Regions from separate parts of the Desulfosporosinus youngiae DSM 17734 genome, predicted to be linked through region 2. Evidence: riboswitches for the same ligand, from Rfam matches in the RefSeq annotation. Region 2 holds a riboswitch; the other holds the start of a gene.
The links. Region 2 has a riboswitch for FMN ahead of ribD (bifunctional diaminohydroxyphosphoribosylaminopyrimidine deaminase/5-amino-6-(5-phosphoribosylamino)uracil reductase RibD). Riboswitches for the same ligand answer to the same signal wherever they lie in the genome.

Region 1: linked by a shared signal. The riboswitch ahead of ribB (3,4-dihydroxy-2-butanone-4-phosphate synthase) and the one ahead of ribD (bifunctional diaminohydroxyphosphoribosylaminopyrimidine deaminase/5-amino-6-(5-phosphoribosylamino)uracil reductase RibD) in region 2 are both predicted to bind FMN.

The regions. Positions count from the first base shown of each region.
Region 1 is NZ_CM001441.1:2,656,068-2,660,486, reverse strand. Features, by position in the region: gene DESYODRAFT_RS12260 (hypothetical protein) at 1-84, shown strand, start outside; gene DESYODRAFT_RS12255 (hypothetical protein) at 110-763, opposite strand; gene DESYODRAFT_RS12250 (flavodoxin family protein) at 914-1,399, opposite strand; gene ribB (3,4-dihydroxy-2-butanone-4-phosphate synthase) at 1,541-2,200, opposite strand; FMN riboswitch at 2,320-2,466, opposite strand; gene DESYODRAFT_RS12240 (winged helix-turn-helix transcriptional regulator) at 2,558-2,920, opposite strand; gene DESYODRAFT_RS12235 (flavodoxin family protein) at 3,115-3,690, shown strand; gene DESYODRAFT_RS12230 (foldase protein PrsA) at 3,970-4,419, shown strand, end outside.
Region 2 is NZ_CM001441.1:3,113,741-3,118,159, reverse strand. Features, by position in the region: gene DESYODRAFT_RS14435 (bifunctional 3,4-dihydroxy-2-butanone-4-phosphate synthase/GTP cyclohydrolase II) at 1-165, opposite strand, end outside; gene DESYODRAFT_RS14430 (riboflavin synthase) at 206-859, opposite strand; gene ribD (bifunctional diaminohydroxyphosphoribosylaminopyrimidine deaminase/5-amino-6-(5-phosphoribosylamino)uracil reductase RibD) at 903-2,024, opposite strand; FMN riboswitch at 2,165-2,279, opposite strand; gene DESYODRAFT_RS14420 (GNAT family N-acetyltransferase) at 2,335-2,874, opposite strand; tRNA gene DESYODRAFT_RS14415 (tRNA-Pro) at 3,064-3,140, opposite strand; gene DESYODRAFT_RS14410 (DegV family protein) at 3,351-4,211, shown strand.

The DNA.
Region 1 (4,419 bases), 460 kb from region 2:
AACGCCCAAATCCAAAAAACCGGACTATTTCTTAAAGAAGATGGCAGTGCCGGAACGATTCAACATGTTGATTTAAGTGTATAAGAGCTTTTCATGGAAAAGTCTTCAATCATGAGCTAGCATAAAAAGACTCGTCAAAAGAAAACCTTCCTTTCAGCAGATAGACCATATCAAAAACGGCAATAGTTTTCTCGAAATCATTTTCTAAATTATTTTCCAAGTCGCTCATTGCCTCTGGCATATCTGCAGCGTTCCCCCCTTTTTGACTCCAAACAACAATCTCACCCAAAAGTAGTTCTCCACCTTCTGCAGGAATCTCTTTTAAAGAAGTCTTCGGTTGAAATGTGCCCAAGAATTTTGATTCTTCTCTTTCCGGCCAAGTTATTATTGCAACTCTACTTTGATTAGTAAGACCATAAAATTTCCAATTTTCTTCGCTATTCTCGTTATTTCTATCCATCGTAATTAACATTGCGGTTTTGTCCGGAGATAAAGTGTAGCCTCCTCCATCAATCTGATTGACTTTGTTCCCTTTTTTGTAAATGTCTACCCAAACATCCATCCGGTTTATTCTCTCTGGAGGCGTAATTTCAAAAGAGAATATATATCGACCGTCAACTATCTCTTTTGAAGATTCTACAGTCTTCACTTGACCTTCCCATTGTTGAGTTATCTCATTTTGCGGGTCTCCAGGCGAAATTGGGCTACAAGCAATAAGGGTAAAGCTGCAAATCCATAAGAATAAAATAAAATACCTTTTCAAACTTTTTCTCTCCTATGTAATATTTTTTTGAGGATAGGGTGGCCTTTCCAGCCACCCTATCCTCGTGTTAAAACATCAAAGAAGCTTGGTCTCTTCCTTTTTGCAGGAATAAATTCCATTCCAATCCCCTTTTACTGCAGTTTTTGCCTGTTACCTAAACAGTTCGGCAGTCTTTTTGGCGACCCGTTCGCCAAATATTACTGCTCTTTCTTTTTGACCTGCATCTCCATCTTTAATACACACAGGGCCATAATGAATAAAAGGCTGACCTTCTCCCGCACCCGACGAATAAACTAACATCCCTTTAACCAACAATTCAGCAAGGAGTGCCAGTTCTGCGACTTCCGCTCCGCCCCCTACATAATTGGCGGTTGCAAAAACAGCCCCTAGTTTTCCGGCAAACATGGGATTACTGGATGTATCCAGCCATTGCTTAATTTGCCAGGAAAAAGTGCCGGCAATGGTTGGTGTACCGACGATAATTGTTTTTGCTTCGTTTAAAAATTCGTAATCGGCTTCTTCAATAGACATAGCTTTCACTTCAACTTTTTCGGCTTTCTTGGCACCTTCCGCAATAAGATCTGCTACCTTCTTGGTATTTCCGGTCTTACTAAAGTAAACTATTGCGATTTTCATAAAATCCCTCCCTTTTATCAACTATTCTAACACTATTCCTAATAGTGGAAAATAAGCTGGGGGAATTAATTGTCTTGGAAAAGAAAAATGCCAATAACCCCTTATGGGTGTATTGGCATTTTTCAATCCTCTTAAAATCAATTAAATTATATCCGCCCTCTGTTCTCTCGCCTTACGATAGCTGATTATATCATCCACCGTAACGACAGGCATCTCGTTTTTTTCAGCAAAGGCCACAATTTCAGGCAGACGCGCCATAGTGCCATCAGGATTGGTTAATTCACATAATACACCATAAGGTTTTAACCCGGCAAGTCTCATTAGATCTACATTCGCTTCCGTATGCCCGGGCCGCTCCAGCACTCCTAATGGCTTAGCCTTTAAGGGAAACATATGTCCCGGACGACGAAGATCCTCCGGACGCGCTTGATCGGCAATCGCCGCTTTCACGGTCGTGACCCGGTCAGCAGCCGACACGCCCGTCGTAACCCCCTCTGCAGCTTCGATAGAAATTGTAAAAGGAGTTTGATAACTGCTTGTGTTGTTTTCCACCATCATGGGTAATCCTAACTCCTGAACCTTTTCCTCAGGCAGGCACAGACAAACGATTCCACTGCCTTCTCGAATTAACATAGCCATTTGCTCGTCGCTTAAGTGCTGGGCCGCGAAAAAAATATCTCCTTCGTTTTCTCTTTGTTCGTCATCAGTGACCAAGACTCCCCGACCACGCCGTAATGAGTCAAGCGCCTTTTCTACTCTCTCTAATGAGGTTCCGAAACAAGTTAATAAGGTCTGATTCAAAGTAACACGCCTCCTAATTTTAGTCGACTTACTCGAATCAGGGCATAAAGACAGACAGCAGGCAAAAACTAAAAAACTCCACTGCAGATTTACTGCAGTGAATTAGATTATGCAGACTCCCTTATCCTCTTTCATCCGGACTATACCGTCGGCACTGGCCTTTCACCAGTTCTGCTGACCTCTTCGGCAAGAAGAGCGCTCGCGGGCTCCCTAGAAACAACTAGGATACCGCCGGTGGGGAATCTCACCCCGCCCTGAGAATAAGTCATTCACCTATAAGTATACTCTTAGCCGGTGGTTTGTCCAGCTTTTGCTTCTCTGGGGGCAAAAAAACCTTCCAGCTCCCTTTCGCATTCTCTAATCTCTAATCAAGTTATACTCTTGTTCTGTTTTTTCATAGTCATTCGCATAGTTTTGACCCCATTTACACATGGCATCTAAAATTGGCAATAAACTCTTACCTGCTTCAGTTAGAGAGTACTCAACTTTAGGCGGTATCTGAGTGTAGATGAATCTCTTAAGTAATCCACAATCTTCTAACTCTCGTAATTGTTGAGTTAACATTTTCGCTGTTACATTAGGCAATATTTTTCGCAATTCATTGTAACGAAGGGTTTTGTTACTTAAATACCATAGTATTAAGGCTTTCCATTTTCCCCCAATAAGAGCTAAGGTTAATTCCATCGAGCACTGATATTCATTATTTTTAAACTTAATCACGAGAACTCACTCCTAAAACTTACTCCAGCTCTGACCATACCCCTACCTACACCTATATAATAAGATACTTTCAGGTACCATGGTATACCTTTATATACTATAGCACAAAAAGGTACGTACTTGCTTGATAGTATTATATCGTATATTATAATACCAATCAATTGCCCAAGCAATTATAGAAGGAGTGTTCGAGAATGAAAGTTGTAGCATTTAATGGAAGCCCTCGGGTTAATGGCAATACGAAGCAAAGCCTGGAAATTGTTTTGAATGAATTAAGAAAAGAAGGCATTGAAACCGAGATTGTTCAATTAGGAGGGCGTAAAGTATTTGGCTGTTTAGCCTGCGGCAAATGTGGAGAAACGAAAGATAATCGCTGTATACGCAAAGATGATGAAATGAATACTTTCATTGAAAAAATAGAAGCAGCCGACGGCATTATTATTGGTTCACCTACTTATTTCAGCAATGTGAGCACAGAAGTCAAAGCTTTAATTGATCGCTGCGGCTATGTAGCCAAAGCTAACGGCGGTGCCCTCTTAAAAGGGAAAGTCGGAACATCTGTCGTTGCCGCCCGCAGGGCTGGGTCAACCTTTACCTACTCGGCCATTAATTTCTTTTTTGGCATCGCTGAAATGGTTATTTGCAGTTCGAGTTATTGGAATTTGACATTATCTCGTGATCCCGGCGAAGTTCAAAAGGATGCTGAAGGGGTTCAGACCTTCCAAACTCTTGGTAAAAATATGGCACAGCTCCTAAAACAAGTTCGGTAAATTGAAAGTTTAGCCAGTATCGATTCCCGTGGAATCTCATGTCCATAGTGACTAAAGAACCCTGCTGACATATGCCGGCAGGGTTCTTTAGTCACTTTATGTAACGGTCGAAACTCAAAGTTCTGCCCAACTATCGCCAATTGAATAATGTGTTACTTATAACTTGATAAGCTTCACATATTCTCCATAAATAGGCCACGGAAATACAACAAATATAGTTTATATTCAATATGACACCCTTATTTTGTAAATCTTATCAATTTCAAAAGGAGCGATTAAGTGAAACTGGAAAAAATTAAACAGAGTTACCTTTGGCTTCTCATGATCCTATTATTAGCAGCCGGAATCGGAATTGGAGCTCTTTATGCTGCTAAAGATAACGTTGTCGCTAAAGTAAATGGGATATCCATCACTGAATCAGAGTTAAATAAACTATTAGTTCAACAAGGCGGAGCAGATGCCCTGGAAACATTAATCCAACAAAACATTATTAAACAAGAAGCTGCAAAACAGAACATCCAAGTATCAGAGGAAGACATCAATAAGGAGTTATCGACTTTAAAAGAATCCTTTGGCAGCGAAGAAGCTTTTAATCAGGCCTTAACAACCAATAGAATAACTCTTGATGCTCTTAAAGAGAGTATCATAACTAATATCGAACTAAAAAGGATTCTCGCAGCTAGAAGTCCCATAACCGATGAGGCAATTCAACAGTACTATGATACTAAT
Region 2 (4,419 bases):
TAATCCCCGTCCATAGGTAGCCATAAAATTAATGGCCTCCGGGGTTGCCAGTTCGGCAGCCATAACCAGATCTCCTTCGTTCTCACGGTCCTCGTCGTCCACCATAACCACCATTTTACCTTGTTTAATATCTTCCAAGGCTTCTTCTATCGTGTTAAATGCCATATCATTCACTCCTCAATTAATTTCATTGCTAACAACCTGTTTAAATAAATCCATGCTCAGCTAAAAAACCTAGTGAAAGATCCTGCTTTTTATTGTCTGCTTTCCCATTAAGCCCCATGAAACGAGCAACATATTTACCGATGAGGTCTGTTTCAAGGTTAACGCTGTCACTTAACCCTTTTAAGCCAAGTGTGGTTTCCTTAAATGTGTGGGGAATCAGAGAAACTGTAAAATAATCTGCTTCTACATCTATAATGGTCAGGGATATTCCATCAATTGCAATGGAGCCCTTCGGCAGCATAAATGAAAGAAGTGCAGGGGGGGCGTTGATTTCGTAAACATTGGCAATGCCCCAGGGTACAATCCGGCGAATACTGCCAACCCCGTCGACGTGCCCGCTAACTAAATGTCCGCCTAAACGAGTTTGCAGCTGTAAAGCCCGTTCCAGGTTAACATGGCTGCCGCTCTTTAGTTCAGCCAGATTGGTTTTTACTAATGTTTCAGCCATTACATCCACTGTAAATTCACGATCACTTAACCGAATGACGGTTAAACAGACTCCGTTAATGGCGATGCTGTCACCGATCTGAGTGCCGTTTAAAACCTTTTGGGCTTGAAGGGTAAGTTGTCCTGAGTCTGGTAAAAGACGAAGGGCCCGAACTGTGCCCAGTTCTTCGACAATTCCAGTAAACATATATCTCCTCCCTAATGCATCTTCGCACTGTGCGTTGATACATTCATTGCTTGAAGTTTGAAATGTATCCGGTAACATGAAGGTCACCTGTGTGCATATCAAAACTGAGATTGTCCAAGGTTACAGCCTCCGACATGGCTTTGATATGAAGACCCGAAAGGGGAGAAGGGCCGGTTCCGCCAACAAATTTGGGTGCGATAAATAGTTCTGCTTTATCTATCAGCTTATTTTGCAGGAGTGTACCTGCCAGCCCGCCGCCTCCTTCGAGTAAAACACTTATCCAGCCGCGAAGTACAAGATCACGCAGCAGTTTTTCAAGTGGGACATGACGTTCAGTTTTATATTGCCAGACTTCAACCCGTTCAAGGCTTTGCAGGCGTTGAACTTTCTCTGAAGATGCAGCCAGTGTGGTCGCAATAATACAAGGACTGTGCTTAGAGGAGGTCAGTACCTGTGCCTTCTCCTCCAGCCGTAATTTTCCGTCAACAATGAGTCGAACAGGATCTTTTCCATGGGGAAGACGGCAGGTAAGAGCAGGGTTATCTTGAATGACGGTTTCACTCCCAACCAGGATAACATCATATGCATCCCGAAGCTGATGTACATAATGGCGGGAGGACTCATTGCTTACCCAGCGCGAGTCTCCGGTCTCGGTGGCAATTTTCCCATCGAGGGTCATTGCTGTCTTGTAAACAATGAAGGGTAAACCCGTCGTAATTGATTTAAGGAAAATTTCATTGGTACGTTCAGCTTCATGCTGCAAAACTCCCAGGTCAACTTGAATTCCGGCTTCTCGCAGTCGTTCTGTCCCCTGACCCGATACTAATGGATTGGGGTCTTGCATGGCTACAACAACTCTCTTGACGTTGGCTCGAATCAAGGCATCGGCACAGGGAGGAGTTCGGCCGAAATGTGAGCATGGTTCTAAAGTTACATAAGCCGTAGCGCCGGACGCTTGATCTCCTGCCGCAGCAAGGGCGTGTACCTCTGCGTGAGGAGTCCCTGCTTTGTGGTGATATCCTTCTCCAATAATCTCATTATCTTTAACGATAACACATCCTACTAAAGGATTTGGACTAGTTCTGCCTGTTGCTTTGGCTGCTAACTCAAGCGCTCTTCTCATGAACTGTTCATCTTTAAGAATTGAAGGACTTGATTCGTGCATTAGAGTTTCCTTTCTTTAATTTCAGATTTAGTTTCTCCCAAAGAAAAAAATAGAAACAAAAAAACACCTGTCTCTCTCCAGGTGTCTTAAACAAGGACGCAGCTTAAATAAGCGTTCATCACGCTATAAAATAAAACTAGCTGTTCCTCTTCTCATCCAGACTTTTACTGTCGGCCCTGGAATTTCACCAGATCTGCCAAAAGGCTCGCGGGCTTTACCGCCGGTAGGGAATTTCACCCAACCCCAGAGGAGTATTGTGATTATTGAATTGTTTATAGTTTACTCCAGGCGATCGATTTACGCAACCCTATTATTTTCCGTGTAAAGCGAGAAACTCATCCCGCAATAAACCCATAAGAATGGCATCATGATAATTTCCCAGCACGAAACGAGCTTCACGTTGCCGGCCTTCGATCTTGAAACCGACTTTTTCATAGGCTTTAATTGCCCGGATATTTTCGTCCCAAGTATCTAAGGAAATTCTATGAAAATTCCATTGGTTAAAAAGAAAGCGCACGAATACAATTAAGGCATCTGTGCCATATCCTTTCCCCCAATAGGATTTATTGCCGATTACTATATACAGAGCAGCTGATTGGCCGGGGATATTAATGTCTTTAAAACCTATGGTACCAATAAGGAGATTATTTTCATCCAGAACAGAATAACGATAAATGTCCGGAGATCCATCAAGGAATTTAAGAGCTATTTGATCTTTATTGAGAAGAGTATTTAACGGCCAAGCTCCACTAGCCCAAAGATTAACATCCGGATCATTATACCACTGGTATAGTTCTTCGATATCATCTTCTTCAATAGGACGAATGGTTGTTTTCTGGCCTCGTATCATTATGAAGAACTCCCTCAATTATAATTAGTATGTTCAATAACAGACATTCTATCATTCTTTTCAGATTATGACCATCTGAAAAAAGATCTTCTAAAAAATAATTTGAATAATATGCAGACCTCAAAGCCAGGCAGCTTAGCCCACAGGATAAGATAAAGGGTTTCCTTGCCGGAAACCCTTTAATTGCAATGGTCGGGGCGACGGGATTCGAACCCACGGCCTCTTGGTCCCGAACCAAGCGCGCTACCAAACTGCGCTACGCCCCGAATATTTAAGAACGATTATCATATTAACAAATCACGCTTAGCCTGTCAACCAATATATAAACTTTTATTCTTGATAAACAATATTTTCACTATGAAATTGTTTGTCATTTGATGGGCTTTAGATTGCTACGGAATTTATTTTAAGATATACTTTATACAAGCATATACAGATGTTTCCAAGGTGTTTGATTCATGAGGGAGAGAAGATAATTGAGTAAAATAGGGATCGTGATGGACTCTACCGGATATTTGCCAAAAAATATCTTGGAGCAATTTCAAATTCGTGTTGTGTCCCTTAATGTTAATATCGGGGACGAAACCTTCTTTGAAACGGAATTAACCAATCAGATTTATTTTCAAAAATTAAGTCGGATTTCAGGCTTATCTACTACTTCCCAACCTTCTGTGGGTACGTTCTTAGAAACTTATGAGTCCCTGTTTTCAGAGGGGATCGAGGATATTGTAAGTATTCATATTTCTTCGGCTATAAGTGGGACGCTGCATTCAGCCCAAATGGCGAAAGAACTTGCCTCTAATTCAAATATTCATATTTTTGATTCTAAATCATCTGCTCTGGGTCTTGGTGTATTGGCATGGGCTGCAGCTGAATGGGCTCAGCAAGGTAAGAAGGTTTCTGAAATTATGGAAGGGTTACAGAGCTTGATGCAACAGACTGAAATGTATTTTATTGTCGATACATTAGAAAACCTAAGAAAAGGCGGACGGATTGGCGGAGCGGCAGCTCTTTTGGGAACATTGCTCCAAATAAAGCCGATTCTTTACTTTAATAATAATGCCCAAATCGATGTTTTTGACAAGGTTCGTTCACGGTCACGTGCTTGGCAGCGTGTCATTGATGAATTAACCCGGGCATTATCGACAGGAAAACGTTATCGAATTTGCGTTATGCATGTTAATATTCCTGATGTGGGAATGGAATTACTCGACGAACTTAAGGATCGTTTTCCAGGGCATGAAATAGGTTTATTCGAAGCTGGACCTGTCATCGCAACTCATGTAGGTACAGGCGCTTTTGGACTTACATTTCATCCTTGGCCTTTAATTAACTAAAAGTTTAAACGTTAATCTTAAAAATACCCTCACTCTAAAAGTGGGGGTATCTGTTATGCCCTTTTACTATGCTCTATTGCATAGTATTCGTAATTATCCTATTCTAAACTAGAAAAGAATGGGAGAAAGTTAATTATTAGTCACAAGGACTATTATAGCCTGGTAGGAAACCCAAAAATAAATGGCCGGTAAATTACATCTGAGAAGA